DNA from 3 places in the Lactococcus sp. LG1267 genome. Region 3 is predicted to be linked to each of the others. Evidence: riboswitches for the same ligand, from Rfam matches in the RefSeq annotation. Region 3 holds a riboswitch; each other region holds the start of a gene.

Region 1 (10,944 bases), 920 kb from region 3:
CAATCACTGATGCACGTAAAAAAGTCTTTGACTTTGGTGATGCCTATTATGATTCGAATTTGACACTTGCTGTTTCTAAGTCAAATGAAGACATCAAGAAATGGGAAGACCTAAAAGGAAAACAAGTTGGTGCCAAGAACGGGACAGCTTCTTATGACTATTTAACGAAAAACGAAAGCAAATACGGCTATACTTTAAAAACATTTACTGATGCTACTTCAATGTATTCTTCATTGAACAATGGTTCAATTCAAGCCTTTATGGACGATGAGCCTGTAGTAAAATATGCCATTAAACAAGGACAAGAATTTAAAACTCCTTTTGAAGGTATCCCAACTGGTCAGTACGGTTTTGCTGTGAAAAAAGGAACGAACCCAGAGCTTATCGAAATGTTTAACAACGGTCTTTCTTCACTACGTGCTAGCGGTCAATATCAAGAAATTGTTGATAAATATTTAGCTTCAAAAACTGAATCAGCAACAGAGTCAGATACGGAAAGTACAATGCTTGGCATCTTGAAAAACAACTGGAAACAGTTAGGTAAAGGTCTCTGGATCACTATCCAATTGGCTTTAGTTTCCTTTGTTTTAGCAATGATTGTCGGTGTAATCTTCGGCCTTTTCTCAGCAAGTCCATCACCAGCTCTCCGTACAATTTCACGTATTTATGTCGATCTTAACCGTTCAATTCCTCTTTTGGTATTAACAATTTTCATTTTCTATGGTATCCCAAATATGTTGCAACTCCTCACAGGTCATCAAAGTCCTTTGAATGAGTTTACAGCCGGTGTTATTGCCTTAACTCTTAACGAATCAGCCTACATTGCTGAAATCGTTCGAGGCGGTATTGCTGCTGTTCCAACTGGCCAAATGGAGGCCAGCCGCTCTCTTGGTATTCCTTATGTGAAAACAATGCGAAAAGTAATCTTGCCACAAGCTGTTAAGATTACCATTCCTAGCTTGATTAACCAATTTATTATTACGCTGAAAGATACAACCTTGGTATCTGTTATCGGATTGGTTGAACTCTTGCAAGCAGGTCAAATTATCGTTGCACGTAACTTCCAAGCTTTCCGTGTCTACGGTTTGATTGGTTTGATTTACATGGTTGTGCTGCTTCTCTTAATGTGGGCAGGACGTCGCATCGAACAAAAAATGAAATAAGGAGATTAAAGATATGTCTGTACAAATCGAAGTTACTGATCTTCACAAAACATATGGTAAAAACGAGGTTCTCAAAGGAATCTCTGCAAAATTTAACAAAGGAGATGTTGTTTGTATTATTGGTCCTTCAGGTTCTGGTAAATCAACATTCCTTCGTACACTAAATGGTTTAGAAGACGCAACAAGTGGCGATGTTATTATCAATGGGTACAACCTTACAGATAAAAACACTGATATTAACTTGGTTCGCCAACATGTCGGAATGGTTTTCCAACACTTCAACCTCTTTCCTAACATGACCGTTTTAGAAAATATTATGTATGCGCCCGTTGAGCTTAAAAAGCTTACAAAAACTGAAGCAAAAGAAAAAGCTCTGCGCTTGCTTGAAGCTGTTGGTCTAGAAGAGAAAAAAGATACAATGCCTGAGATGCTTTCAGGTGGTCAAAAACAACGTGTAGCCATTGCCCGTGCCTTGGCTATGGACCCTGATGTTATGCTCTTTGATGAGCCAACTTCAGCACTTGACCCTGAGATGGTTGGGGATGTTCTTGACCTGATGCGTCGTATCGCAGACGATGGCATGACAATGCTTATCGTAACACACGAGATGGGCTTTGCACGTAAAGTTGCTAACCGTGTCATGTTTACAGATGCTGGTGTTATCCTTGAAGATGGTAAACCAGAAGACCTCTTTGAAAACCCTCAGCATCCACGTTTACAAGACTTCTTATCTAAAGTATTGAATGCGTAAAGCCAAAAACGTTTGTCTCTTTAAAAGAAACAAACGTTTTTCTTTTTCTGCAAGATAATATAATAAAACTGAAAGGATATCCCCTTTCAGTTTTATTATTGAGTTGCGGTAATTTCAGTTGTATTTTCTGAGTTCTTCTTATTTCCTTCAGGATTTTTTAGGTCAGCCAGATAATCTTCTTTTGGCTTTGCATAAATTCCTGCTTCCATATCAATCACTTGTGGCGCTTGAAGTTGCTTCGCAATACTTGGATAGTAAGGAACCTTCTCGGTAATTTGACTGAGAGAAACACGTACTTGATTACCATCTGACATATCCAAAGCGATAAAGTCTTTAGTTGCTTTAGTCGGTGTTTTCGTAACCGTCGTAATCAAACCACGTATTTCAGGCTTCAATTTCATATAGGCTGTAATAAACTTTTCGACTTCTTCATCGGAAAAGTTTTTTAGTACCGGAAGTTTCGAAAGTTTATCCTTAGCTGTTTCTTGATCCTTGAGGATATGACCACTTTCTAACACTTGGTAAGTTTTACCCTTTTGTTCTACATAAGCAACTTTTTCGAACTCCGTGACTTTAGCCTCGATATTATTGGGAAAACTTACGTGTAAGTTGACAGATTTAACACGTGGAAATTGTTGAACAATACTGTTTTCAATAGCTCTTTTATTTCTGAGCACACCATAAATCCTATCCGTTGGCTTCAAACGTGAAGCCTGTACGATAGATTCAAAAGACTCATTTTTATTACCTGAAACCGTAAACGTCCCAATTTTGCTTATCGGGGACACCGCGTAAATCGAAGTTAAAAACAATAAGATTGCCAAGAATAAGACGGGCCACATCTTTTTGAACACTTCGAAACTTCCTTCAAAAAAAGAATGTTCCGGTTCTTGTTCTTCAAAATCCTCAACAAAATCATCTGAGTATCCTTGCTCAGACTCTTCTGCTTCTACAAAAGATTCTTGTTGCTCGATTTCTTCCTGAACTTCAGGAGAATCTGCTTCAATATCTTCTTTTTTCTTAAAAAACTTCCGTTTTTTGGGTTCTTCAGACTTCTCTTGATTTTCAGCTGCTTTGCGGCGCTGATATTCAAGATGTTTCTTTTGCCAAGGCGTAAGGTTTTCTTCACTCATTATTTTTTAATTTCTTTCACAAGTTGATATAGTCGATCGCTAGCATCAGGTACTCCTGCTTTTTCACTGGCTACAGACATAGCTTGGTAAAGCTCTTCGTCAGAAAAGATTTCAGAAATGCTGGCAAGCATTGTATCTGCTGTAAGATTGACATCTTTAATCATCTTAGCAGCACCGATATCTACAAGAGCTTGAGCATTCTTTGTTTGATGGTCTGCTGTGACATTTGGACTAGGCACAAAAATCGTTGGCAAACCAAGTGCAGTAATTTCAGCAATCGTTGTCGCACCTGCTCGACATAATATTAAATCTGATGACGCAAGAACTTCGAGCATATTTGAAATATATGGACGGATAGCTATATTTGCAGCATCGGCATATTTTGCAAACTCTTCATGATCTTCATCAAAGTAGATTTGTCCTGAGGCATAGACGATTTGGTAATCCGCTTCTGCAAACTTTGGTAGAGCAGCTTTTACCGCCTCGTTAATTGTTTGAGCGCCTCGTGACCCTCCAAAAATAACTACCGTTTTCTTACTTTTTTGAAGTTGATATTCTGTTTCCAGAATATCGGTAGCTTTTAAAGTTGCAACTTCCTGAGCACGTGGATTACCAGCAAAAACTGTTTTGGATTCTGGGAAGAAGGGTTTGGCTGCTTCAAAGGCGACCGCAACTTTGTCCACATATTTACTCAAGAACTTATTTGTAATTCCTGGAATTGAATTTTGTTCATGAACGATAGTCGGCACATTGAGCTTAGCTGCTGCGTAAAGTACCGGTCCAGCCACATAGCCTCCTGTTCCAATAACCACATCAGGTTTAAAATCCTTAACAATTTTCTTCGCATCTGATGTAGATTTCAGGAACTTGTAGATTGTCTTAAAGTTATTTAAAGAAAGGCTACGACGAAAACCTTGTACATCCACAGTTTTAAAGGGCACGCCTGCGGCAGGCACAATCTTACTCTCCAAGCCGCGTTCTGTACCTACATAGAGGATCTCCGAGTCTGGCTCTATAGTTTTCAGATGCTTTATAAAGGCCAGCGCAGGATAGATATGACCTCCCGTTCCGCCTCCAGTTACAATAATTTTCATACTATTTCCATTCACCTTTCAATTCTTCGAAAGCTTTAATAAACATATCCCCACGTTCTTCAAAGGTCTTGTACTGATCCCAGCTGGCACAAGCAGGACTAAGTAAAATAGTGTCCCCCTCTTCCGTCTTATTAAAGATTGCTTTAAGAGCTGTTGCGACATTTTCACTGTGGAGTGTTGGAATCTGCAAGCGATCTGCAAGCTCTTGCAGCTTTGGTGCAGTCTCCCCAAAAAGAACCATACCTTTAATCCCTGTTACAGAATCCGCGAGGTCTTCAAAACCATTACCACGGTCTAGTCCGCCAGCTAAGAGCCATAAGCGACTGTTTTCAAAACCTGACAAAGCTTTTTCTGTTGCCAGTATATTTGTGGCTTTGCTATCATTGTAGACTTTACGTCCTGCAAGTTCACCAAGATACTGCAAGCGATGTTTCACACCTGAAAAGCTTGTCAGCACTTCAATAATTGCATGATTTTTAGCACCCGAAAGCTTGGCAACAGCTATTGCTGCCAGAGCATTCTCTAAATTATGTTCCCCAGGCAAAGCTAGGTCAGCTGCATCCATGATGAATTCATCTCGGAAATAAAGTTTACCTTCCAGCGCATAAGCGCCATCAACTTTATTTTCAGTTGCAAATGGCACAACTTGAGCTGCTGTGTGCTCTGCTAGAGCTCGACATTTTTCCTGATTAAAGTTGAGAATGAGGTATTGCTCGGAAGTTAAGTTTTCTTGAATCCGCCATTTGGCAGCTTCATAAGCTTCTTGAGAGCCATGGTAATCTAAATGCGATGAAAATATATTGGTAATGAGAGCGATTTGAGGCTTGAAATCTACAATTCCCATCAGTTGAAAACTTGAGAGTTCCATCACCAAAGTATCTTGAGCACTCGCATGGGCAGCTACTTCAGAGGCGGGAAAACCAATATTTCCTGCTAATTTTGCAGACTGACCATCCGCATTTAAAATATCTGCTATCAGCGTTGTTGTTGTTGTCTTACCATTGGTTCCAGTAATCCCAATAATTGGAGCTTCCGAAACAAGATAAGCAAGTTCAACTTCTGTAACAATTGGAATCTTTTTATCCAATGCTTTCTTTATCATTGGGTTATCATAACGAATACCTGGATTTTTTACCATAAAATCAAAATCTTCGTCTAAAAGTTCAAGGGGATGGCTGCCACAGATAACTTCAATGCCTTCTTCCAAGAGGGCTTGCGCGGCAGGGTTTTCTTCAAAAGCCTTTCCGTCATTTACAGTTACGTGTGCACCTAGAGTATGAAGCAAGCGTGCTGCAGCTTCTCCTGATTTTGCTAATCCGAGGATGAGTACTTTTTTTTCTTCAAAAGTTTTGATTTTTTTCATTGTTCCTATTCTTTCTACTTCCCTCTATTTTACCGCTATTTACCTATTTTTTCAATATAGAGTTTGTATTTGAAAGTTTTACTGTGAAAATAAGAGGTCTTTTGCAAAGAAAAAAAGAGCATAAGCTTGCTCTTTTTATTTAAGCTTTCAAGAAGCGTGAAAGGAAAGCGCGCGTCCGTTCTTCTTTCGGAGCTCCGAAGATTTCCGCTGGCCGTCCTTCTTCAGCAATAACCCCTTTATCCATGAAAATTACACGATCACTTACATCACGCGCGAATTCCATTTCATGTGTAACGATAACCATTGTTAAGCCTGTTTCAGCCAGTCCTTTCATTGTCTGTAAGACTTCGCCTACCATTTCGGGATCAAGCGCTGAAGTCGGCTCGTCAAATAATATCACATCTGGATTCATAGAAATTGCACGAGCAATCGCCACACGTTGTTTTTGTCCGCCGGAGAGTTGTGCAGGTTTGGCATTAGCAAAGCTTGCCATGCCCACTTTTTCCAGATTCTCGAGCGCAATAGTCCGAGCTTCTTCTTGGCTTTTTTTCAATACTGTAACTTGCCCAGCCATAACATTTTCGATAACATTCATATTGTTAAACAAGTTGAAGCTTTGGAAAACCATGCCCAGATGCGTGCGATATTTAGGAATATCGAAGCCTTTTGCTAAAACATTTTCACCTTTATAAATTATTTCTCCACCAGATGGCTTCTCCAATAAATTGATTGAACGAAGTAATGTCGATTTACCACTTCCAGATGAACCAATAATCGAAATAACTTCGCCTTGATTTACCGTTAAGTGAATGTCTTTTAACACTTCATTACTGCCAAATGATTTTTTTAAATGATTGATTTCTAAGATTGCTGTCATTTAAGCGTCCCCCGGTTCTTGTACTTGCATTTGATTTTGGATTGGGACGTAAGCGTCTGGTCCATCCATTTTTCTTTCTACAAAGCGTAGAATACGTGTTACTGTAAATGTTAAGACAAAGTAAATTGCACAGATGACAGCAAAGGTTTGGAAATACATAAAGTTTTGTTGCGCCACTGTTGTCCCTTGGAAAAAGAGCTCAGTTACTGAAATTACAGATAAGACTGATGTATCTTTGATATTAATGACAAATTCATTTCCTGTTGCTGGAAGAATATTTCGCAAGACTTGTGGTAAAACAACCTTGCGCATAGTTTGCCCATGCGTCATTCCGATAGCTTGCGCGGCTTCAAATTGCCCTTGATCCACAGAGAAAATACCGCCACGTACAATCTCCGACATATAAGCACCTGTATTGATGGACACAATAATTAGCGCAGCTAAGGTCCGATCCAAACTCAAGCCAAAAGCTAGAGCTGTTCCATAGTAAAGCACCATTGCTTGAACAATCATTGGTGTACCACGGAAAATTTCAATATAAGCTGAAATAAGCCAGCCAAATACTTTATGTAAAAAGGCTAAAAATTTATTACTAATTTCTGGAATAGTACGATAAACGCCAATAAGAAGACCTAAAACCGTACCAATAATCGTACCAATCAAAGAGATGAATAAGGTCATCCCTGTACCATTAAGAAACTGTTTGCCGTTATCTCTTACAATACTGATAATTTGATCATACCAAGCGCCTTGTGTTTTAGCTTCTGGTTGAGCAGCAATCATTTCATCCATCAGTTCTTTTTGGTCTTGAGGTGTAAAACCTGTCAAAAAGCTATTAATTACAGGTAAGTTGGGATCATTTTTACGTAAACCTACTGCGACTGTTGTATCATCAGAGTTTGTGACAAAACCTTTTCCTTCGCCAAATTCAATCATTTTGAAGTCTGGATTTGCTTTCTCTGCTGTCACTCCTTCGGGACGTTCAGCTACATAACCATCGATGGCTCCACTTTGTAAAGCCACACGCATGCTTGAAAAATCTTTCATTGCTGTTTGCTTGTTAACACTTTCAATCTGGTCAATCATGTTATAGTGAAAAGTTCCCAGCTGAGCAGTGATTTTTGCACCAGAGAAGTCTGCTAAACTCGATGCTTGAGCAAAGGGACCGCCACTTTTGACCATCATTACAAGGTTAGATGTGTAATACGGTTCTGAAAAGGCAATTTGCTCTCTACGTTCCGCAGTTGGCGACATTCCTGCAATAATGCCATCGATTTTTCCGGATTTTAGAGCTGGCAGCAAGCCATCCCAACTTGATTTGACGATTACTAATTCTTTATTTAACTTATCAGCAAGTTTTTTTGCAACTTGTACATCGTAACCATTAGCCCATTGACCATCTACACCATCAATAGGGACAGCACCGTTGCTATCATCATATTGTGTCCAGTTAAAAGGGGCATATGCAGCTTCCATTCCGACACGGAACTGTTCTGCACTCACTTTTGAACTACCGATAAATAATACCGTAAACAACGTCGCGACAAGTAAGAATAAGTTTGTTCTTCTCATAATACTCTCTCTTTCATTTTTCCAAATAAAAAGCAACCTTTACACAGAGAGGTTGCTAAACGTTGTACGTGATTCATATTATCAGTAAGTAACGAATAGCACTCCGCAAAACTGCGACAGTTCAGCAAGTATCCCTTGCTGCCCCAACAAACTCACTTGGACGAGTGAATTCATTTCGGCAATGTCTCCTCCGTTTTACTTCAACGCTTGTCCAGCTCAGTAAAACTTCCTATTCATTGCGACCTCTATCATTTTATTTGTATATTGTATTTTAAATCTTAACCTTTTTTTAAACGAATGTCAACAATTTTCTCGAATTATCAAAAAACTCAAGAAATAAGATTAAGATTAAAAGCCCAATAAGTACTTTTATATAATCACTAGATTTTTTATGTTTATTTAATCTTAGGAATTTTTAAAGTAAATTTCGATCCTTCGCCTACAATGGAAGTCACACTGACATCCCCGTCATAGTTTTCCACTATGCGTTGGATAATAGACAGACCAAGACCTGTTCCACCTATATCTCGATTTCGTGCTTTATCGGCACGGAAAAAGCGCTCAAAGACATGTTTTAAATCTTCTTGACTAATGCCATAGCCACGATCCTCAACTGTTGTAATAATGTATTTGTCATCTTCTTCTAGATGGATTTTCACTTCTTGGCGATCTTTAGGCGAGTATTTTATCGCATTATCAATCAAAATTTTTAAGCCTTGTTCATAATGGTTGGGATAAATATGAGCCAAACTACCCGGCGTCAAGTAATTCTCAACAGTTAAATTTAAATCAGGATGAATAAGGAGAAAGTTTTTCTTAAGAAAATTAGAAACTTCTGTTGGATCACAGATCAGATCTTCATCTTGAAAATCAATGCTTTCAAGACGGGCCAATGCAAGCATCTCCTCTAACATCGTTCTCATCGTGCTAACTTCTTCTATACTGGCCTGTAAAGACTCCTCAAGCACTTCAGGATCATTTTTCCCCCATCGATTCAAGAGATTCAAATGACCATCTAAAACTGCAAGTGGCGTACGTAGCTCGTGACTGACATCAGAAACAAAACGTTTCTGCTGATCAACGTAATCGTTAAGCTTAATCATCATGTCGTTATAAACAGTCGCCAGTTCTTCAATTTCATCGCCTGTTTGAATCACTACAGGTTTGAAATCCGCCTTCAAATTATTGGCACGTGTAGTAATCGCATCGTGCAAACGCTCTAGAGGCTTGATATAGCGACTTGCCATAAAATAACCGACAAACTGAGCAATAAAGAGAGCAATAATTTCTAAGATAATCAAGGCAATCAGCAGCTTTGTTCGCACGCTGTAATAATAACTCATATCATAGAAAGCCTGCACATAGCCAATCAGTTTCCCTGTTTTCTTAGAATGAACGGGTCGTTCAACCAAATAACCAGAATATTCACCAAATGTACGTACAGCATGAGTAGAATCCCCCACATCTTTCCTTAGCGGGAAACCATACGAATTGGTCGAATAAATCAAATTTTCACCGACATCAAAGACATAAAAAGACTTCCTAGAACCAATCATACTTCCAAGTGTTTCTAGCTCATTTTCTTTTCCCTGACTGGATGCTGTGTAGTCTTTGGCATAAGCCAAATAATTCGCAAGATTGTCCTCCGACAGTTTGCTTTCCGATTGGGACAAACTTTGCTCAACATTGTCCAGAGCTTTCATCATGTCCTCTTTTTCAGAATTGATGAAGGTTGTTATGGTCAGTTGATAAACTAATACTGTAAAAATAGTGAAGGTTATAAAACAAAAAATCGTATTTGCAAAGGCCCAACGTAGCATGATGCTTCGCTTACGCTCGGGCAGATTTTCTGCTTTTTTCTTCTTCGAATCAAAAAATTTTACCATGTCGCATTTTTCTATTTCTTTACATCGCCATAAAAGGAATAAATCTAGTGGCAAAACCACTAGAAATCTTCTTATATATTCCCTATATTATTTGCGGTCACGCATGACATATCCCATACCACGAACCGTTTGAATATAACTTTCGCGGCCTTCCACGTCAATTTTGTTACGCAAATAGCGGATATAAACGTCAACAACGTTTGTTTCTGTACCTTCTTCGTAACCCCATACTTCAGAAACCAAGTATTCGCGTGTTACGACATCACCCACATTTTGCATCAGGGTCAAAAGCAAATCGTATTCACGACGTGTAAGGTCAATAACTTTTTTTCCGCGATGTACAGTGCGGTTTGTTTTATCAATTACCAAATCACGGAATGAAGTATTGTCTGATTTTTCAATCGTATGGATATGGTCTTCACGACGGAAGATTGAACGGACACGCGCTAACAATTCTTCAATTGCGAATGGTTTTGTAATATAGTCATCCGCTCCAATATCAAGACCTGCTACACGGTCCATTGTTGAATCACGTGCAGTCATCATAATAATATGTGTATCTTTTTCACGACGTAAGCGTCGTGCAACTTCAAAGCCATCCAGCTCTGGGAGCATTAAGTCGAGCAAAATCAAATCATAATCTTTTGACATTGCTTCTTCAAGACCTTTACGACCATTGTCTTGAACCGCAGTTTGATATCCTTCGTGTTCAAGCTCAAGTGAAACAAATCTCGCAATGTTTTTATCGTCTTCGATAATCAAAATACGTTTAGATGAATTCATAGTTTAGCCTCATTAATATCTTTTCTTTTTAATTTTATTTCCTCTATAATGAAATTATAATATAATTGTAATTTTGTTGCAAGTGTTTTATGAGATTTTTCTTAATTTTTTTCTTCGGAAAAGAAATCTGCCAATCCTGCAAAAGGTGATTTATTTTCTTTATCTGCTTCTTCTTCTTTTTGTTTCTGATAGTCTGCTTCAGACAAGACAGACCAGTTCTTGCCAGAAGGTAAACTTGTGGCTCCAGCTTTCTCATCTTCTGCTAAAATTTGCAAGGGAATTTCTAAAAGAATATTATCAGCTACCGATTCTGATAGACTAA
Region 2 (10,944 bases), 360 kb from region 3:
TCCGCGCTCGCGTTTGGGCTATTTACAAGGCAATGAAAAATTATAACGCTGCCGATATTGATCAGTCCATACTGGCGCGTGATGTTCTTTTCCGAATCAATGAAGAGCTCGGTCTTGGCGCAGAGCCAGACCTTTATTAGAAGGAATGAAAAATGGCTTACCAAGCTTTATATAGAAAATACCGTAGTCAAAGATTTGATGAGATGGTTGGCCAAGAAGTGGTGGCCACAACCTTAAAGAATGCTATCGTTAATGGGCAGATTTCCCACGCTTATCTTTTTAGTGGTCCACGTGGGACAGGAAAAACTTCCGCGGCAAAAATTTTTGCCAAAGCAATTAACTGCCCTAATCAGAAAGAGGGAGAGCCTTGTAACACTTGTGATATTTGTCAAGCTATTACCCAAGGCAGCCTTGAAGATGTGATTGAACTTGATGCTGCTTCGAATAATGGGGTTGACGAAATCCGTGAGATTCGAGATAAATCAACCTATGCAGCCAGTCGCGCAACTTATAAGGTTTATATTATCGATGAGGTTCATATGCTTTCAACGGGAGCATTCAACGCTTTACTGAAAACCTTGGAAGAGCCTACAGATAATGTTGTCTTTGTTTTAGCAACAACTGAGCTTCAAAAAATTCCGGCAACAATTATTAGTCGTGTGCAAAGATTTGCTTTTAAAGCTATCACAACAAATGATATTCGTCAGCACTTAGCAGAAGTTTTAGCTGATGAGAAGATTGAGTTTGAAGATGCGGCACTTGATGTCATTGCAAAATCTGCCGAGGGAGGAATGCGTGATGCCTTGAGTTTATTGGATCAGGCCTTAAGTTTTTCTGATGGCAAGCTTGCAGAGAAGGATGCTCTTTTAGTGACAGGCTCCATTGCCAATGAAGCGCTTGTCTCTTATGTTGCAGCATTGATCGCTTCAGATGGACCAACTGCACTTGATGCTTTGGAGAAAATCTTTCTTGAAGGTAAAAATATGTTGCGTTTTACGGAAGATCTCTTAACTTATTTCCGTGATTTGCTTTTGCGGGAAAATAATGAAATCCCACGACCTCGTCTTTACCAATGGATCAACATTGCGATTGAGTCTCTGAAAATTATTAAAGAAACAACACAGAGCAAAATTGCTGCTGATGTGATGACGATGCGTCTTGTAGATGCAGGTGCTTATTCTTCTGCGGAAGATAAGGAAGTTCCAGAAAGTTTGAGCCATGAGCTTCAGGCTTTAAAAGCAGAAGTTGCAGAGCTAAAAGCTAAATTGGCAGAAACGGGCAGCCAAACGGTGGTATCCACTGTCAGTCAAGAAGTTCAAATTAAGCAGCAAGTGAAAACGAAAACAGTCACCGAAAAGTACACTGTAAATCAAGATTTGGTTTTTAAAGCTTTAAAGGAAGCGACCAACGAAGCTCGTCAAGCAGTTTTTGGTGCATGGCCTGAAATTGTTTCCAGCTTTACCAAACCTTCAGACCGTGCCTTAATCAATAATACTGCCCCCGTGGCAGCCTCAAGTAATTTTGTGGTAGTTACTTTTCCTCATGGTAATTTAGCAAAGCGTGTTACGGAAAATGAAAACCTACAATTAACTTTTGGCAATTTAATGTCATCAATATTGGGATTCTCGCCTGAGATTATTGCTTTAGCAGAGCAAGATTGGCATTCTGTACGTCAAGAGTATGTCTTAAGCCTTAAAAAAGGGGAGCAGCATGTTACAAAAGATACGGAATCTGAGCCAGAAGCAGAAGAAGTTCTTGTAAGTAAGGCTAAAGAATTTTTTGGTGAAAAAGTGAAGATAATCAACGACTAAAAAAACGCCTTATGGCGTTTTTATATTCGTTTTAATCAATATCACGGCTTAAATCAACTTCTTCAAGCGGAATAAGTTTTGTTTTCTTCACGATTTTGTAAGAGAAATATAAAATCAAGAAGAGAGGTAAAGCAAGGTAGGTTGTAATGATGCTTTGCGCATTCATCGTTACGGTAGTAATTTGCCCGATAACGATAATGATTGAAAGAATAAGAGCGATGATTGGCCCAATAGGGAACCATTTAGCATGGTAGCCTAACTCAGAAAGTTTGTGACCTTGTTTAATAAAAGCACGGCGGAAGCGGAAATGACAGATAGCAATTCCAATCCAAGCCAAGAAACCAGATAAACCGGAAGCAGCGACCAAATAGAAATAAATCTCAGTTCCGAAGATACTTGTTAAGAAGGCCAAAAGACCGATGGCAACAGTCGCTAAAATTGCATAAATTGGTACCCCGTTGCTTGTATTTGTTTTAGCGAAGATTTTCGGTGCATGCCCCTCTTTTGCCATACCAAAAAGCATGCGAGAAGCAGCATATAACCAAGAATTGGCAGATGAAATAACCGAGGTTAAGATGACAGCATTCATAACGGATGCAGCAGCAGCTAAGCCAGCACGTTCAAATACCAAGGTAAATGGAGAAACGGTAATGTCGCTTTGGGTTGCTGCACGGAGAAGACTTGGGTCTTTATAGTAAACCAAGGCACCGATTACGAATATTGAGAGGAAATAGAAAATAATAATCCGCCAAAAGACTTGTTTAATCGCTGAGGGTACATTTTTCTCAGGGTTTTCTGACTCGCCGGCTGCGATACCAACGATTTCTGTACCTTGGAAAGAGAAGCCTGCAATCATGAAGACAGCAATCATACCTCCAATACCACCGACAAAACCATGATTTCCTCCAGCAGAAAGATTGCGTGCCACATCTGGCTTATAACTCATAACTCCAAAAATTGTTGCGAGACCAATCACGATAAAGGCGATAACAGCGATGACTTTAATTGTCGCCATCCAAAATTCTGCTTCACCATAAGCTTTAGCTGAAATGAGGTTAACCAAGAGGATGAGCGCAATCACAATAGTCGACCATATCCATGTGGGCACATGGGGCAACCAGAACTGCATAATAACACCAACTGTAGCTGCCTCAACCGCTACAGTAATTGCTGAGTTAAACCAATAGTTCCATCCCATAGCGAAGCCGAAAGCTTTATCTACATAACGGTCAGCGAAAGAAGCAAAAGAGCCTGATACTGGAAGATAGGAAGCCATTTCACCTAAAGACGTCATAAGGAAGAAAACCATGAGCCCAATGGCGACATAGGCAACTAACGCGCCTAAAGGTCCAGCTTGAGAAATCGTTGCGCCTGATGCAACAAATAGCCCGGTACCAATAGTTCCTCCTAAGGCAATCATTGTTAAGTGACGATGTTTAAGGCCACGTTTAACTTGCGTGGATGGCGTGGCCTCATTATTTGAAGTATTATCCATTACTTCTCTCCTAAATTTATAAATATTAATACAAAAAGCAATCCCTAGAGATTGCTAAACGTCAGAAAGATCTTTCATCCGAATAGCGCATCATGGTCATAGTTAGACCACGACAGTTTAACAGGTATTTCCCGCTAAACCAAGAAAAGTCGGTGAGCATAACTTTTCTTTCGGCAACCGCTCCTGGGCTAAACTTCTCAGCATGCTCTAGCTCTGCTTAGCTTATTATTGGTTGCGACCTCTATCGTTTATTAAGTATTTATGAATATTTTAGATTAATTTGAGAGGGATGTCAAGGACGAGCCTACTAGATTTGAATAATTATACATGTTGTTGTTTAAAATTACAGATTTTTTAATGTTTAGCCATTAAAAATCTAGACATTTGTTTTAGAGATTAAAAAGAGTTATAATATAAGAAGAGATGATTGCGTTTTCATCTCAATTATATCTGGAGGTGGTTTTCAATGACGTTTACCCCAAAATATGTATCTCCAACTTACGCGGGAGAAAAAATAGTATGCGTAACCCGTAGCCAGGAAGGGGAAATCTCCCACTTATACCAGCGCTTTGATAGCCGTTGCAAGTTGCATTTTATCGTGAAAAAGCTTGGCTATTATCAATCGAAAGAAGGTGAGTATCGCTACATTCCAGCTAATGTGCTTGATGTAGTCGCTTAATAATAAAAAATGATGAGAAATCTTCTGCAGAGGCAGAGGGTTATTTTTTATTTTATAATAGAATAAATAAGATAAATCAACTTGCAAAATGTAGCTAAATTTGATAGAATATATACTTGTGAGTAAAAACTCATAACTTACACAGGCTCCAACCTGTGTCATTAGTCCAAAAGGAGGAAAAATCAATGACAAAATACGAAATTCTTTATATTATTCGTCCAAACATTGAAGAAGAAGCAAAGAAAGCCCTCGTTGAACGTTTCGATAGTATCTTGAATGACAACGGTGCTGCTAATCTTGAGTCTAAAGACTGGGAAACACGCAAACTCGCTTACGAAATTCAAGACTTCCGCGAAGGTATCTACCACATCGTAACTCTTGAAGCTGCTACTGATTCAGAAGCTTTGAGCGAATTTGACCGTCTTGCTAAGATTAACGGCGACATTCTTCGTCACATGATCACTAAAGTAGAAGCTTAATTCTAGTTTAGCTGGACAAATTTAAAGGAGAAGCATCATGATTAATAATGTTGTTTTGGTCGGACGCGTTGTGCGTGACCCTGAACTGCGATACACACCGCAAAATACTGCGGTTGCTACATTTACGATTGCTGTTAACCGTCGTTTTAAAAACGCGCAAGGCGAACGTGAAGCTGATTTCATTAACTGTGTCATCTGGCGCCAATCTGCTGAAAACTTGGCAAATTGGGCTAAAAAAGGTGCCTTGATTGGTGTAACAGGTAGTATTCAAGTGCGAAATTATGAGAACAAAGAAGGTCAACGTGTTTACGTGACTGAAGTATTGGCTGATAACTTCCAAATGCTTGAAAGTCGTGCCGCACGTGAAGGTGGCTCTGGTTCATATTCTGCACCACAGCAACAACAATCACAAAATCGTCCTTTTGCTGGCTCTAACAGCTCAGCAGGAAATTCAACACCTGATTTTGGTCGTGATGCAGATCCATTTGGTGGCTCACCAATGGAAATCTCAGATGATGATCTTCCATTCTAATAAGTAAGGCAGCTGTATAAGGCAGTCTATCTGAGCCCTATTCGTTGAGTATAAAAGCGGTATCCGTATTGACTTTTCTACTCAACAACATCATACAATAATATAAGGAGAAACACACTATGGCTTTTCAAAAACGTGGTGGCTTCAAACGCCGTAAAAAAGTTGACTTTATCGCAGCTAACAAAATCGAAGTTGTTGATTATAAAGACACTGAACTCTTAAAACGTTTTATCTCAGAACGTGGTAAAATCTTGCCACGTCGCGTAACTGGTACTTCAGCTAAAAACCAACGTAAAGTGGTTACAGCTATCAAACGCGCACGTGTTATGGCTCTCTTGCCATTCGTAGCTTCTGACGAAAACTAAGAAATAACTAGGCACCTTCGGGTGTTTTTTTGTTACGTGCTTTGATACAATAAGGAGCGTGAATCTCATTATGAAGAATAAAAAATCTGAATATGGTAAAATAAAGCAATGACATGGATTATAATTTTACTTTTCTGCCTTTTGGCTTATGGTATTTTCGTTGAACCGCATTTAATGCGTGTGCGACAAGTGAAAATTTCAAACACAGCCGGGCTGAAAGTTGCACACTTTACCGATACACATTTTAATTGGCACACACATCCACGCCGCTTTTTTAAATTTTCAAAACACATAAATAAAACACAACCTGACTTGATCTTGTTCACAGGCGACTTATTTGATAAAGTCGATTGGGCGCAAGCGCATGATGTTGATAAGGTAAAAGAAATTTTAGCAGAACTTGAAGCACCCTTAGGAAAATTTGCGATTTTGGGTAATCATGATTTTTCGCATGAAGGGGATGCTAACTATATAAGAACTTTTCTAAAGGAAGCGGGTTTTACTGTACTTACCAACCAATCACTCATGTCAGGAACAGTAGTATTAACCGGACTTGATGATTTACGTGAAGGACAACCAAATTTTAGTATGGTCCCTGAGCAAGGAAAGTTTTCGATTTTAATGATTCATGAGCCGGATACGATTTTGCAAGTAGAATTTCCTGAAAAATATGATTTAGTCGTTGCAGGACATAGTCATGGTGGGCAAATTCGTCTTGGTAATTTGCGCTTACGTAATGATGGCTCAAAGGTGTATGATTCTGGTCTATACTTATTAGGGAAATATACAAAACTTTTTGTCAATGCCGGTATTGGCTTAACCTTTTTACCAATCAGATTTGGTGTTCCTCCAGAAATCGTCTATTATGAAATTTAAAAAGTCTCCAGAATTTTATCTGGAGACTTTTGTTTAACGTTCTTGTGAAGAGATAATGGTTTCTTTACCATTATTATCAACAGCATGGAAATGCCGAGGCCAAGAATTATTAAAAGGGTATTGGAAATCAACTGTAATGGTTAAAGGATTGTGCGGCTGTGAAAATTTCACAGAAAGAAGTCCTTTTTGGTTGAGTAATTCAAAATTGATAAGAGGCTCAAGCGGGATAACGCCTTTTAGCTGATTGTCAATGATGAACCAAAAACTGTCAATGATTTCACCAGGAATACTAGAGACAGTTCCATAGCTTGCATAGCGTCCTTTTGTTTCAGTAAATGCCATTTTGGTCCTCCTTTATCATTAACTTTCTAGTTTAATTTAAACGGGTTTGGCTGATCACTTCTCGAATGTTTTCCAAAGTATCTTCGATTGAATCCTGAGCTTTCATCCCGTACATCAAAAAGATGGCATCTAGAAGACTAATTTGAGAGACGGTTGAAGCGACAGCTTCAGGTCGAAAAGATATTTCTTCAGCGATTGAAATAAGTGCCAAGTCGCTTTTTTTCACCAAGGCTGAGTTGGCAAATGACGTAATGGCAATCACAGGAACGTGATTGCTCTTCAAAATATCAACGATTTTCAGTGTATCTTTGTTTTTACCAGTATGTGAAATAACAAAAGCACAGTCTTTTTCGGTCAGTTTAGAAGCCAACATTTGTTGATAATGAAAATCCTGATGATATACCGTTTGCAGTGGCATACGCAAAAATTTATGGTAAGCAATTAAAGCAACGGCATTAGAGCCACCCAGACCAAAAAAACCACATGTTTTGGCGGATAGGAGGATATTCATAACCTTATCCAAAGTTTCGCTCTCTATCAGCTGCAATGTTGCATTGAGAGAAGAAATATTACTTGTAAAATTCTTGGCAAGAATATCTTTATAGCTATCTTCTGGCGATAGTTCGCTGAAAAAGTTGTCGGATTTAAATTTTTCGGTGCTGTGGATAGCTAACTTTAAATCTTGAAATGAATCAAAACCGATTTTTTTGGCAAAACGCGAAATGGTTGCAGTAGATACTTTAGTATTTTTTGCGAATTCTTGAATGGACAAGCGGGCAGCTGTGTCCATATTTTCAATCAAGTAATTTGAAATGGCTTGATCAGATTTACTGAGATTATCGTAATAAGAGTTGATACGTGTGATGAGAGATTGTGTCATATGCTTTCCAGTCTTGCTTTTATTATATCATAACACAATTTTGAGGTGGAAAATGGGAAATGCTTTTAAAGAGAAAGTTGATTTATTCCTCTTCAAAATCATAGTCTCGTATTGCGCTAGAAATATCACTAAAGTCGAATCCTTTACGGGCTAAGGCTTGGGTGATGCGTTGCTTAAGCTCATAGCCTTCGTATTTTCTACTGTATTTACGGGCACTTTTGTCGAGTTCAGTGTAAAGGAGCTCTAACTCATTTTCTTCATCCACTTCAAGTTCTAGACTTTCAAGAGCTATAGCGCTAATGGCATAGGAAAAACCCTTAGCAGTGAGTCCTTGTATGATTTTTTGTTTAAGCTGCTGTAGAGTGTGACGACTTGCTTTTTGGTGGACTATCTTTTCTGCAAGAGCGACAGCCACGTCAATTTGTTTTTCTTCATTAAAAACTTGCGCTATACCCTCATCAATAAGTTGTAAATCTAGCCCCTTTAGGTGGAGTTTCTGTTTGATCTGATAAGGACCAGCACTTGCTGTGCGTACTTTTCCCTGGATATAACTTTCGATATAAGCTCGGTCGTTGAGGAGACCATTTTTAGTAAGGCTGTCAATGATCGCTTCGATTTGAATTGGCTGGATATTATGGTCAGAGAGATATTTTTTGACTTCTGATGATGTCCGAGCTTTGAAGGAAATAAAGTAAAGTGCTAAAGATTTACCTTGTGCAAAATTATCAAAAGCTAACAGTTGCTCCAGCTCAGCTGTAGAAAAGGCTTTATCCCTCGTCAGCATATATTTTACAACTGTATCCTCACAGACGTAAATTTTATCTTTAGCTTCCTCCCAGTCCTTATATGAAAAAGGCTCTGTTAGTATAACTTTATAAAGCTTTTTGAGTTTTGTGATTTCCTTGATTTTTATCATAACTTTATTATAACAGAGTACTGGATGAAGGGGAAATAGATTTTTTGGATCTAAGAAAAAAGCACTAGCGAATGAACTAGTAGCTTTTTCTAAAGTTGTCTTTGTTTTTTATCTTGGAGTGATTTATTTGATAGCAACTTTTTGTTTTTGAGCCCCAATAATGAGAAGCATAGCAAGGAGGACAATAACAATCCCTGCAAGTGGTGTATAGATAACACTACTTACTTTTGCCACCTCGCCCCCCGTAAATGAACCCAGTGTAATACCAATGTTGAAAGCTGAAATATTAAAAGCTGAAACAAGAGTGATGTCTTGGGGAGTAAATTTTTCAGCCAGTTGGACAACATAGAGTTGTAAACCAGGCACGTTCATGAAGGCAAATAAACCCAGCAAGAGCGTTGCAAGTAATCCAAGCCACTGAGAAGCCATTAGTGCTGCTATAAAAAGGATAAGCAAACTTGCAGTTAAAGCACCAAACATTTTGAGTAATACAGGTAAAATATTTTTATTTGAGTAATGTCCACCGATAGTATTACCGATTGCTACCATTATACCGTAAGCGACCAGAACGACAACAACAGTACTTGAGCTGAAATTAAAGGTATCTTCTAATAAAGGAGCTAAATAAGTATAAGCAGCAAAGGTACCACCGTAACCAAAAGCAGTAATAAAGAAAGAAGTCATAATGTATTTATTGCGGAAAATTCTCGCAAAACCACTTAAGTTTACTTTGCCTGGTATAGGGAGGTTTGTCGGAATTAAAAAGATGCTCGCTAATAATCCAATCAATCCAATTGCAGCAATGAAGATAAAGGACATATGCCATGTAGAATGTTGTCCGATAAAAGTTCCCAAAGGCACACCGATAACAGTTGCTACAGTAAGTCCTGTAAACATCAAAGCAATAGCAGAAGCACGTTTTTCAGGACGAACTACATTTGCAGCAATAAGTGTTGACACCGACATAAAGATACCATGTGCTAATGATGCTAAAATACGTCCAACTAAGAGCAGGAGGAAAGTTGGAGCAAAAGCAGATAAGAGATTACCGCTGATAAAGAGTAGCATAATAGCTAACATTAATGAGCGTCGATTCCATGTGCCTGTAACAATCGTAAGAAGAGGTGCTCCAATAGTCACACCTAAGGCATATAAAGAGACGGTAAGTCCTGCTTGAGATAAATTGATATTAAAAGTGTTCACAATCATCGGCATAAGACCAACACTGATGAATTCTGTTGAACCTATGGCAAAGGCATTAATGGCTAAAGCCAATAAGGTTAGGTTTGGTGAAATTTTTTTCATGAAGGTTTCCTATTTTTTAAAAATTAAATGTTTCTGGATCTGGTCCCACGCGAAGATTTTCATCAAGATTATTGAGGAGTTCCATATCATCTTGATCCAGAGAGAAATCAAAGATATCACGGTTGGCACGCATACGTTCTATTTTGACAGATTTCACGTTAACCAAAATACCTTGCTCTAAATGCCAACGAAGGATAACTTGTGCTGTTGATTTATTGTGTTTCTGAGCAATTGTTTTAATTGTTTCATTGTCTAACAGTTGTCCTTGCATCAATGGTGACCAAGCTTGTACTTTAATATCGTGTGCTTCTAAAAAGTGACGCAGTTCTTTTTGAGCAAGTTTAGGGTGAAGCTCGATTTGATTTACTGCAGGGATAATTTGTGCATAGCTAAAGAGACGCTCTAAGTGATGTTTTTGGAAGTTACTTACACCAATAGCTTTGATACGTCCGTCTTTGTAGAGGTCTTCCATAGCTTTCCAAGAAGCTTCAAACCCATAATCAGTACCTGGCCAGTGAATGAGATAAAGATCAAGGTAATCCAGACCTAATTTTTCTAAACTTGTTTCAAAGCTTTGAATGGTTTCCTTATAAGAAAGGTTGCTGCCCCATAGTTTTGATGTGATGAAGAGATCTTCGCGTGTAAGATTTGTGTCTTCAAGGCCAGCCTTGATCCCTTGTCCTGTGCCTTCTTCGTTACCATAAATTTGGGCGGTATCGATCAAACGATAGCCATTGATGATTCCGTTTTTTACGACTTCAGCAGTTTCCTCATTTGAGATTTGGAAAACGCCTAATCCTAATTCGGGGATATGTGTTGTATTGTTAAGTTTCATTGTCTTTTCTCCTTAGGTTTTCTTTTGACAAAAAATAGTATATAATAAAAATAACTTGTTGAATAGTACCTACTTTTTTGTCATATACATACAAAAAAGTAAGTTTTGTTTGAAATAAAGGATTTAGAAAGGAAATTTTTTTGGAAAAAACTTATAACATAGGTGTAGAAGCCACAATGGACGTCATTGGTGGAAAATGGAAATCTATCATTTTGTGTAACCTCAGACACCAACCCCGCCGTCCAGGGGAACTTAAACGAAGTATTCCAGGGATCAGTCAAAAAATGCTTACACAACAATTACGTGAATTAGAGCTGGATAATATCATTGTCCGCACCGTTTACAATCAAGTGCCGCCAAAAGTTGAATATTCGCTTAGCCCATATGGTGAAAGCTTGAATAACATTTTAGATAATCTTTGTTCTTGGG
Region 3 (10,944 bases):
AACTGTTTGTATCATTTGCTGTATTTTATCTAATAGATAAGCCTGTGTTTCAAATTCTGCCATACCAAGCTCAGGAATTTCATGCAATTCCCGACGTATTTGAAGCAATTCTTCATTTGTAAAAGGCACTCTACACCTCCTTATTAAGTCCTTTAGGTTGTCAATTCTTCATATAAGGCGACTAAAGCCCTTTGATAATGCTTATTGGCAACACCGATAATGATATTGATTCCACGCGGGCTTTGTGTAATAAGCTCAATATCAATATCTTCTTTAGCAAGTGCTGTAAAAATTTTGTTCGTAACTTTTGCTGAGCGTATAATTTCTTCACCTACAACTGTCAAAAGCGAAATATTTTCTTTGACTGTGACATCATCTGCTTTCAAATCTTTTTTTAGGCGGTCCAGTAAATCAAGCAAAATCTCTTCTACTTCAACCATTTCGACGATAACTCCGATTTGATTGATACCTGTAGGGAGATGTTCAATATTCAAATGATAATCATCAAAAATTTTCAAAGTACGTTGTAAAAAACCAACCTCTGTTGCCATTTGATTTTTGACAATATTAATCGAAACATAGTTTTTTCTGCCTGAAATTCCTGAAACTTGTGTCGTATGCGTACGGTGTTCTGCCAAAATCAAAGTGCCTTCGGCGTCTGGAGCATTCGTATTTTTAATATGCAAAGGAATATTGAGTTCACGAATCGGATAAATCGTCTCAGCATGCAGCACACTTGCCCCCATATAAGACAATTCACTCAACTCTTCATAAGTCAATTCACTGATCGTTGCTGGATTGTTAATAATACGCGGATCTGCCATCATTACACCTGATACATCTGTCCAGTTTTCATATTTATCAGCACCTAAACAGCTTGCCAGAATTGCGCCTGAAATATCTGAACCACCACGACTCAAAAGTTTGATTTTTCCATTTTGGAAAGCACCGTAAAATCCTGGGAGAACAATTCTCTCAATTCCAGAGAATTGTTCCTGCAACAAACGTTTTGACATTTCCAAATTGATACGACCGTTACCTGAAAAGGAAATTACTTCAGCCGCATCAATAAATTGATAGCCCAGATATTCCGCCATTAGATGCGCTGTAAAATACTCGCCACGACTCACCAGATAATCCTCTGTAAATTGACCCGAATCCAGCTCACATTTAAGTTTCTCTAAATGTGATAAGATGTCGTATTTAAGCTGCAATTCTTCTTTGACTGCAACAAATCGAGTGACTAAATTATCCCAAAGTGCTTGGTAAGAAACACCGTGTTTCACATGAGCCGCAATGAGATAGAGCAAGTCGGTAACCTTATCATCAGATGGCTTTTTACGTCCAATCGCTGAAACAACGACAATTTTTTTCGTTTCATCTTGGCTGACAATATTTTTTACTTTTTGAAATTGGCTTTCTGTAGATAAGGATGAACCGCCAAATTTTGCAATAGTTAATGTCAAATTAAATTCTCCTGGATCATATGTTCCGCAATTTGAATTGCATTTAATGCTGCGCCTTTACGGATATTATCAGCTACGCAGTAAAAGAGTAAACTGTTTGCTTGCGCCAAATCTTCACGAATACGTCCAACATAAACATTATCATTACCATTTGCGATTGTTGAAACTGGATATTCATGATTTTTAGGGTTATCGATAAGAGTTATACCTTCTTGGTTTGAAAAAACCTCACGAACTTCGCTAAGCGTGAAAGGCTGATCCAATATTACCTGGATACTCACACCGTGACTGTTTATTACTGGAACACGTACACAAGTTGCTGAAACAGCCAACTCTGGCTTATGTAAGATTTTACGTGTTTCATTGACCATTTTCATCTCTTCTTTGGTATATCCATTTTCAAAGAAAACATCAATTTCAGGAAGGGCTGTTTCAGAGATATTATATGGATAAAATTCTGGTGCTTTGCCTTGACGTGTCCGAAGTAAATCGTCACGACCTCTCTGTCCGCTTCCACTTACTGCTTGGAAAGTTGTATAGTTCACTTGTAAAATACCAAAGGCTTTCTCCAAAGCATAAAGCGGTAAAACAGATTGAATCGTTGAACAGTTTGGGTTGGCAATGATTTTATTCATTTGCGTATCTTGGATATTAATTTCTGGGACAACCAGGCCAATTCCAGGATTTTCACGCCAAACTGATGAGTTATCAATGACAACCAACCCTTTTTCTCGTGCAATTGGGGCAAATTGTTCAGAAGTATCTCCGCCAGCACTAAAAAGGGCAATATCATAACCATTAAATGAATCAGCCGTTAATTCTTCAACTACGTATTCTTGACCCGCAAAAGACAAAACTGAACCTGCTGAACGACTTGAGGCTAATAATTTCAAATTTTTAATTGGGAAATTTCTTTGTTCTAAAATATCGAGAAAAGTACGACCAACAAGTCCAGTTGCACCCACAACACATATATTATATTTTTTCATTTTTATCCTTTCTTCTTTGGATATAAGATACTCGAAGATAAAGTTCGTACACTCTAAAGTTAAATAACTTTGGCGCTATTTGAAGTGCATGGACGATATACTCCATTTATTAATAGCGTACGAAGCATCATGTATGTTGATAAATAGTCTATCCTTATGGCAATTTTACAAATTTCTCAACGCTTCTTCCAGTGCAGTTTTTTGCTGCGTTTGGGCATCAATTTTCTTGATAATACGGGCTGGCACACCAGCAACAACTACATTTTCAGGAACATCTTGTGTCACAATAGCACCGGCCGCAACAACTGAACCTGAACCGACTTGTACACCTTCAATAACCACTGCATTTGCACCCACAAGTACATTATCCCCAATACGCACAGGCACAGATGAAGCTGGTTCAATTACACCAGCAAGTACTGCGCCTGCACCAATATGGGAATTTTTACCAACTGTTGCACGTCCTCCTAGAACAGCACCCATATCAATCATTGTACCAGCCCCAATTTCAGCACCTATATTAATAATTGCTCCCATCATGATTACTACATGATCACCAATTACGACATGTTCACGGATAATTGCGCCTGGCTCGATACGTCCATTGACATCGCGAATATCAAGCAAGGGTACAGCTGAATTGCGGCTATCAAGCTCCACAATATAGTCTTTATTTTCAGTCATATCAGCCAAAAGCGGTTGAATCAAACTCCAATCTCCAAACAAAGTATTGCTGATTTTGATGATTTCTTTTGGTATTTGACCTGTCAATTGACCTTCAAAAGTTACTTTAACTGTTGTTTTTTTCTCAGCATTTCCAATATATTGAATAATTTCTTGAGCCGAAATTTTTTGTACTTCCATAAATCTCCTTCTTGTGTGTAATCCTATAAAAACTAAGTTTTTTAAGGAATATCCAAAATTTATTTTATTGTTTCTCTTCTATAAAAATAGGACTTAATTCACTCCGTCTTTTCCAAAAAGAACTTCCTCCATTGAATACATCCCACTTTCTTGATGAATAAGCCAATTCATCCCTGTGATCGCCCCTTTTACAAAAATCATTTTCGAAAGAGCTTCATGCTTAATCGTAAGAAGTTCGTCCCTTCCTGCAAATATTACTTCATGTTCGCCAACGATTGTACCCCCTCGAACAGCATGCACTCCAATCTCTTTCTTCTCACGTGGCTTTATACCTGAACGTCCATGAACAACTTTATAGCCCAATGTTTCATTGATACTGTCAAGTAACATCTTTGCCGTACCAGATGGTGCATCTATTTTTTTATTATGATGTTTTTCAATGATTTCAATATCAAAACTGTCCGATAAAATATAGGTCATTTCTTTGACTAAACGATTCATCAAGATAACTCCAATACTAAAATTGCCACTAAATAATACAGGCATTTTTTCAGAAAGGTGATCAATTGTTGCCTTTTGTATGTCATCAAAGCCTGTTGTGGCAATAACTGTGGCTGTTGGATGCTTTTTTAGATATTTAGCAAGATTATTGAGATTCTCAGGATGTGAAAAATCAATGACCACATCGAATTTTTCTTCTGGAATATCCTTTGTTAAGGATACGACTGTTAATTCATGCTCTTTTTCTAGCTCTGCCGCAAGCAGCCCGCCCATTGTACCTGTTCCAATTTGTAAAACTTTCATTATAAAATCTCCAATTCTTTAAGAAGTTGAATTTTTGCCGTTTCGGATGGCTCGTCAAGTGGCAACCGAACAGAACCGACATTATAACCGAGTTGATTCATCACAAATTTGACCGGAATTGGATTTGCTTCTATAAATAAGCTGTCAATCAAGTTCAAATATTTTTGTTGCAGACTCAAAGAATGAGCTGGGTTGGTCGCAAAAGTTTCGATTAACTCCTTAACTACATCTGGCATGAAGTTAGCCCAAACACTGATTACACCCGAAGCGCCTAAACTCAGGCATGGAACTATCATATCGTCATTACCACTATATAATACAAAATTATTAGAAAGATAGCGGCTAATTTTTTCCACATAGGCAATATCGCCTGATGCTTCTTTTAAGCCTGTAATATTCGGGTGTTTCGCCAATACTTCTACGGCTTCAACAGAAAGATTCACTCCTGTTCTACCTGGTGCATTGTACATGATAATCGGAATATCGACAGACTCCGCAATCTTAGTAAAATGCTTTAACATCCCTGTTTCATTGGTTTTATTATAATAAGGGGTAATCACAAGCAAACTATCCGCACCTAACTTTTCAAATGCTTGAGCAAATTCCACTGCTTGTGCTGTGTTATTACTTCCTGCTCCAACATTGATATGAATACGTCCAGCAACCTGTTTAACTACAAACTCAACGATTGCTTTTTTCTCCTCAAAGCTAATCGTCGGTGCTTCTCCTGTTGTGCCTAAAATAGAAATAGCCGCACTTCCATGGCTAATCTGAAATTCAATCAGCTCAGCTAATTTTTCAAAATTTATAGAATTATCATCATTAAAGGGCGTGATGAGCGCCACAATTGAACCTTTAAGCATTATTTTCTCCTGTAGATATATTTCAGAAACCTTTGACGAGTGTTGCGATAGAAGAAAAGGAAACTACTCATCGTATAATTTTCTTTCTCTTGAAAAACATCTCCTCTTCGCCTTGTTCTTACTCCACTCCTTTAATTTGTATCCAAATGTTATTTATGATTTTATCAGTGGTTAGAAGTAAAAGCTGTTACAAGCATTCACCAGCTAATTTTCGGTTAGATTTCAAACTCAAAGCCATCCAATGTTGCAAAATAGTCTTCAGGTCGCTCTGCCCGTCGAATCATACGCGTGCTCCCATCTTGCTGAAGCAATAATTCGGCACTTCGTAATTTTGCATTATACTGATATCCCATCGAAAAACCATGCGCACCTGTGTCATGAATGACTAATAGGTCTCCCTCATCAATCACAGGAAGTTCGCGCTGCCTGGCAAATTTATCATTGTTTTCACATAATGAACCAGTCACGTCAACAATTTCTTTCACTTTATCTTCCTCCTTTCCTATAACAGTAATATGATGATAAGCATCATAAAATGCTGGTCTCATCAGATTAACTGCGCTCGCATCCACGCCAATATACGTCCGATAGGTTTGCTTTCTATGCAAGACACGTGTGACCAGTAAGCCATGAGGCGCCAACATAAAGCGTCCAAGTTCCGTATAAATTTTGACTTCCCCTAGGCCATTGGCAGTTAGAACTTCATCATAAACACGATGTACTCCTTCGCCGATGACAGCAATATCGTTAGGAGCTTCATCTGGACGATAATTAACGCCGATACCACCAGAAAGATTTATAAAATCAAGAGAAACGCCTGTTTTTTCACGAATTTCAAGTGCTAATTCAAATAATTGCTGTGCTAATTTTGGATAATACTCATTTGTCACAGTATTTGAAGCCAAAAAGCTATGCATTCCAAATTTCTTCACACCCAACTTTTGCAAATCTTTAATTCCCTGAATCAGTTGGGCTTTTGTCATTCCAAATTTTGATTCTTCAGGATTATCCATAATTTTGGTACCCATTGTAAAAACTCCACCAGGGTTATAGCGTAAGCTCATTGTTTCGGGAAATTCAAATCCTGCCAATGTGGATAAAAATTCAATATGGTTGTATGCATCAATATTAATCGTAGCCCCTAGCTTTTTGGCTAATAAAAATTCTTCAGGTGGAGTGTCATTTGATGAAAACATAATTTCAGACTTATCAAAACCACATTTATTTGCTAGTATAAGTTCAACATAGCTCGCGCAATCAGCTCCACAGCCTTCTTCTTGCAAAATTTTCAAAATTGCAGGCGTTGGTGTAGCTTTTACCGCAAAGAATTCTTTGAAACCTTTATTCCAAGAAAATGCTGTGTTTAGCGCTCTTGCTTTTTCGCGAATTCCGTGCTCGTCATACAAATGAAATGGTGTCGGAAATTCTGCAGTAATTTTATCTAATTGATCTTTAGTAATAAATGGTACTTTCATTTCATGCTCCTGTGGACTTGCTATGCAAATCTTTATCTGAAGATTTCGGTAGTTTCAATGCTATGGAGGCTTGTCAAAAATTGTAACTGAAAGAAGGAAGATTTTACTTTTAGTCTACCAAATGATATTTTTTCCCATCTCAATCTTTAACTCTGTCTCCAGTGCCCTTTGACCACTGATATAATGAGTTTCGATGTAAGAAGCAGAGTTTTTCTTATTCGTTGACTCGCTAAAACATTATTCTATCGTTGTCGCGCTTCAACCTGCAAACTCACATCATATAAAAACAAAAGGCACTTGTAAGTACAAGCGCCTTTTATGTCGTCATGAAAATAGAGTTAAAAAAGAATTCTATATTATTCGGTTCGATCACTTAGCGCCAGACTTATTCAAGTCCGAGTGGTATAGGTGTTTCCTATACCCCCACGCTAGCCAGATGCCTCTGTTGCTAACGTTCGGCAATGATTACCTTTCGTACACGGTCGTCGGATGCCTCCTCTCGTGTAGTACTCATTTGCATTGCTACCTCTAATTTATTTTTCACAATTATAATATTTTCAGTATTGTTTGTCAATTGAAAACTTTTCAAATTTTTAGTATTGACTTATTTTTTTCTTTAAAACTGCTTTAAATCAAGGTTTACAAGGTGTATTTTTTATCTGAACTTCCGAATCTCCAAAATATTTTGCGACATTGTTTTGTGAATTTTTAAAATAAAATGCTATAATACAAATTTAAAACGACGAATATACGGAGTTTTTGCTTGAAGCCAACTTTAACTATTGACCTGCGGAGGTGCTATGTATGGATTTATCAAATAAATTTAACACTAATCTTGGAAAAATTAAAATTTCTAAAATTCGTGAATTTGATCAGGAAATCTCCAAAATACCGAATGTTTTGAAATTAACACTTGGTGAACCAGATTTTCCGACACCTGAACATATCAAAAAAGCTGCAATTGATGCGATTGATGCCGATGAAAGTCATTATACTGGCATGCGTGGCCTGATTGAACTCCGTCATGCAGCCAGTCAATTTGTAGCTGAAAAATACAATTTGCATTACGATGCTGAAACAGAAATTTTGACCACAGTTGGTGTCACAGAGGCGATTGCTACTTGTCTCCTTTCAATTATTGAACCTGGCGATAAAGTTCTAATCCCGGCACCTGCTTATCCTGGTTATGCGCCTGTAGTAAGCTTAGCTGGCGGTCAATTGGTCGAGATTGATACCACAACTGATAAATTTGTCTTAACTCCTGAAAAACTTGAACAAGTATTGAACGAAACCGAGAATATCAAGGCTATCATCCTTAATTATCCTTCAAATCCAACGGGCATAACTTACACTCATGCCCAACTTAAAACACTTGCTGAAATCATCAAAAAACATGAAATTTTTGTCCTTTCTGACGAAGTTTATTCTGAAATTAACTATAGCCAACATGTACATACTTCTATTTCGACCTTTTTACGTGATCAAACTTTTGTACTTAATGGCCTTTCAAAATCACATGCGATGACGGGTTGGCGAATGGGGCTGATTTTTGCAGAAAAATACTTGATTGATCAGCTTGTAAAAACACACCAATATCTGGTTACTTCCGCCTCAACACAATCGCAATGGGCAGCAGTTGAAGCTCTGAGTAAAGGAAAAAATGATGCTGAGCTAATGAAAGTCGAATACCTCAAACGGCGGGATTACATTATTGAGAAAATGACTGAACTTGGCTTTGAAATTATCAAGCCAGACGGGGCTTTCTATATTTTTGCCAAAATTCCAGCAGAATATAACAGCAATTCTTTTGAATTTTTATATGATTTTGCAAAGAAAAAACATGTAGCATTCATTCCAGGATCAGCCTTTGGTCAATATGGTGAAGGTTATGTCCGTTTGTCCTATGCAGCTTCAATGGAAGTGATTAAGATTGCTATGGAGAGATTGAAAGAATATCTTTCGGAATAACTTACTATTATGGTTGTGCTATACTCAGAGTTTATCTTTGCTTTAATGTAAACCTTCTCAAAAAAGACGAGAAAAATCTCGTCTTTTTTGTTATATATTCACTCTTGTTATTAATCAACGAAAATAGGTTTGGCTTGTAAAAATGAGATTGTTTTAATGTGTAAATCCATATACTTTATTTTTAGGATTATTATGGTATTTAAGATGTGCCTTATTCAAAAATTCAATAGCTTCTTGCATATCTTGCACGTAATTGTATGCCATATTCATTCCAAAATCCGCTCGAATTACTATCCGTTGTATAATATTATCCTCTAAGTTTTTTGGTAAAGGATAGGCTGGCACTTGCCATCCTTTCATTAATAAACGATCGGCTAAGTCGTATAAATCCCAGTCACAATTTCTGTCTTCTCTTAATTTATAGCATACAATTGGAAGTTGTGAACCATCATTTACAATTTCAAATAAACCTGTTTTTTCAATTGATTTTGCTAAATACATCGCTACTTTATGCGTTCTTTCATGTATAGCTTTGTATCCATCAAAACCATAGCGTACAAAATTATAATATTGTCCTATCAGCTGAGCCGCGCTATGAGAAAAGTTAATAGCCATGGTTGGTAATTCTCCTCCAAGATAGCTTACTTTAAAAATTAACTCCTCTGGTAAATATTTCTTATCACGCCATAATACCCAACCTACTCCAGGATAAACGAGACCGTACTTATGACCTGATGTATTGATGGAAATGACATTTTTTAATCGAAAATCCCACTTAAGATGTGGTTCAACAAATGGTGCATAAAGTCCACCTGAAGCAGCATCTACATGTATGTACACTTTATAATCTGTACGTTTGTTGTGTTCTTCAACTAACTTATCAAGAGCCTTGATATCGTCATATCTTCCTGTATACGTAATCCCCATAATCCCCACAATACCAATAGTATATTCATCAACATAATCCATAACCTTGTCTAGATTAATTGACATGTGGTTTTTGTCCATCGGTACTTCACGCATTTCAATATCCCAATATACACAGAATTTTTCCCAACAAACTTGATACCCAGAAGAAATAACGAGATTTGGTTTTTTAGCATTAATGTCCAAGCCTAACTTTTCTGCTCGTTTACGCCAAGAGAATTTCATTGCCATTCCTCCCAACATACAAGCTTCTGAAGAACCAATTGTTGATGTTCCCATAAACTGTTCGTTTTCACTTGCATTCCAAAGGTCAGCAATCATATTTACACAACGGTTTTCGATTTCGGTTGTTCTTGGATATTCTGATTTATCTATTGCATTTTTCTCAAGAGTTTGACTCATTAGTTTTACTGCTTCGGGTTCCATGTATGTTTGACAAAAAGTGGCTAAGTTCAACCGCGCATTCCCTTCATCTAGCATCTCATCTTGAACTAATTGGTAAGCTACCCGAGGTTCAATCGATTTTCTCCCTAATTTATATTTGGGCAAATCAACTTGTTCACTTTCGGAGCCAAATATTGGTTCTAAAAATTCTGCCTCATCCCGATTTTCTTTTCCATATAACATATTTATATCCTCCAATTTCTTTAATGTTTTAATACATGTTCTTCATTCTTTACAATATGATGCTCCCCTCGAGCTGCCGGATAAACGGCTGGATTCACTTCTCCTGCTTTGAAGTGAATTGGTTCTTCAAGAGATCTATGACTCTTTTTATCATGTAGTTCATAAATAACAAATGGTAAGATTACTGTAACAGCAAAGCTTATAAGTAATATCATTTGATAAGTTCGTGTCTCACTTTGAGCAATTGATTCCGGTGGGACAAAAGAAATTAATAAAGCAAACAGAGATAATAATAACCCTACTCCTGCAATAATTGTTTTGCCTATCATTTTTCCTGGAACATTATATGTTCGTTTTAAATTCTTTTTCTTGTAGATTAAGACGAAATAACCTAAGAAAAATAGTAGATAACCAACCAAGTAGATAACTACAGTCAAAGAAATTGCTACCAAGAAGGACAAATTATTGCCGCCACCACCAAAGGTTAAAATCGCTCCCCAAAGAGTCACGATGACACCTTGAATCATAACTAAGGGCACGGGAACATCATGGGTATTCGTTTTTCGTAAAAATTTTGGAAGTAATCCACGTTGCGCTGCTGCAAACATTCCTCGAGAAGGCCCAACTACCCATGAGCTTACTTCTCCCATTACTCCAAACGCAATCATTATTGCAATTATTTTGACCAACCAACTTAAGTGGTTATTAAAATGTAAGATCAGTGTTTGAAAAGTCTGAATCACACCAGCGCTTAAAGATAACTCTTTTTGAGGTATTACTGCAGCCACTGTAAAGCCCCCAAGCGCATCTAAAGAAATAGCTAATATTACTAATAAAACCATTGCTAAAGGATAATTTCTTTTTGGATTTTCTAACTCATTGATATGAGAAGCTGAAGCTTCAACTCCCATATAAGCTAAAATAAACGAAACAAAAACTACCAATGTTGAAAGCTGTGAAA

The links. Region 3 has a riboswitch for lysine ahead of J0J33_RS00100 (diaminopimelate decarboxylase). Riboswitches for the same ligand answer to the same signal wherever they lie in the genome.
Region 1: another riboswitch for lysine. It lies ahead of J0J33_RS04640 (ABC transporter permease subunit); the one in region 3 lies ahead of J0J33_RS00100 (diaminopimelate decarboxylase).
Region 2: another riboswitch for lysine. It lies ahead of J0J33_RS01885 (amino acid permease); the one in region 3 lies ahead of J0J33_RS00100 (diaminopimelate decarboxylase).

The regions. Positions count from the first base shown of each region.
Region 1 covers NZ_CP071295.1:930,493-941,436, reverse strand. Annotated here, with positions in the region: gene J0J33_RS04670 (amino acid ABC transporter substrate-binding protein/permease) at 1-1,163, shown strand, start outside; gene J0J33_RS04665 (amino acid ABC transporter ATP-binding protein) at 1,177-1,914, shown strand; gene J0J33_RS04660 (cell division protein FtsQ/DivIB) at 2,010-3,047, opposite strand; gene murG (undecaprenyldiphospho-muramoylpentapeptide beta-N-acetylglucosaminyltransferase) at 3,047-4,141, opposite strand; gene murD (UDP-N-acetylmuramoyl-L-alanine--D-glutamate ligase) at 4,143-5,504, opposite strand; gene J0J33_RS04645 (amino acid ABC transporter ATP-binding protein) at 5,644-6,381, opposite strand; gene J0J33_RS04640 (ABC transporter permease subunit) at 6,382-7,953, opposite strand; lysine riboswitch at 8,042-8,209, opposite strand; gene J0J33_RS04635 (HAMP domain-containing histidine kinase) at 8,349-9,839, opposite strand; gene J0J33_RS04630 (response regulator transcription factor) at 9,927-10,622, opposite strand; gene J0J33_RS04625 (DUF177 domain-containing protein) at 10,724-10,944, opposite strand, start outside.
Region 2 covers NZ_CP071295.1:369,585-380,528, reverse strand. Annotated here, with positions in the region: gene J0J33_RS01895 (hypothetical protein) at 1-140, shown strand, start outside; gene dnaX (DNA polymerase III subunit gamma/tau) at 153-1,811, shown strand; gene J0J33_RS01885 (amino acid permease) at 1,843-3,306, opposite strand; lysine riboswitch at 3,382-3,558, opposite strand; gene J0J33_RS01880 (hypothetical protein) at 3,773-3,985, shown strand; gene rpsF (30S ribosomal protein S6) at 4,171-4,464, shown strand; gene ssb (single-stranded DNA-binding protein) at 4,502-4,996, shown strand; gene rpsR (30S ribosomal protein S18) at 5,116-5,361, shown strand; gene J0J33_RS01860 (metallophosphoesterase) at 5,470-6,237, shown strand; gene J0J33_RS01855 (DUF960 domain-containing protein) at 6,271-6,579, opposite strand; gene J0J33_RS01850 (MurR/RpiR family transcriptional regulator) at 6,611-7,459, opposite strand; gene recX (recombination regulator RecX) at 7,542-8,375, opposite strand; gene J0J33_RS01840 (MFS transporter) at 8,499-9,680, opposite strand; gene J0J33_RS01835 (aldo/keto reductase) at 9,697-10,515, opposite strand; gene J0J33_RS01830 (helix-turn-helix domain-containing protein) at 10,656-10,944, shown strand, end outside.
Region 3 covers NZ_CP071295.1:12,264-23,207, forward strand. Annotated here, with positions in the region: gene J0J33_RS00070 (N-acetyldiaminopimelate deacetylase) at 1-129, opposite strand, end outside; gene J0J33_RS00075 (aspartate kinase) at 153-1,466, opposite strand; gene J0J33_RS00080 (aspartate-semialdehyde dehydrogenase) at 1,463-2,455, opposite strand; gene dapD (2,3,4,5-tetrahydropyridine-2,6-dicarboxylate N-acetyltransferase) at 2,621-3,319, opposite strand; gene dapB (4-hydroxy-tetrahydrodipicolinate reductase) at 3,413-4,123, opposite strand; gene dapA (4-hydroxy-tetrahydrodipicolinate synthase) at 4,123-4,986, opposite strand; gene J0J33_RS00100 (diaminopimelate decarboxylase) at 5,202-6,461, opposite strand; lysine riboswitch at 6,828-7,000, opposite strand; gene J0J33_RS00105 (pyridoxal phosphate-dependent aminotransferase) at 7,266-8,429, shown strand; gene J0J33_RS00110 (glutamate decarboxylase) at 8,583-9,983, opposite strand; gene gadC (glutamate:gamma-aminobutyrate antiporter) at 10,004-10,944, opposite strand, start outside.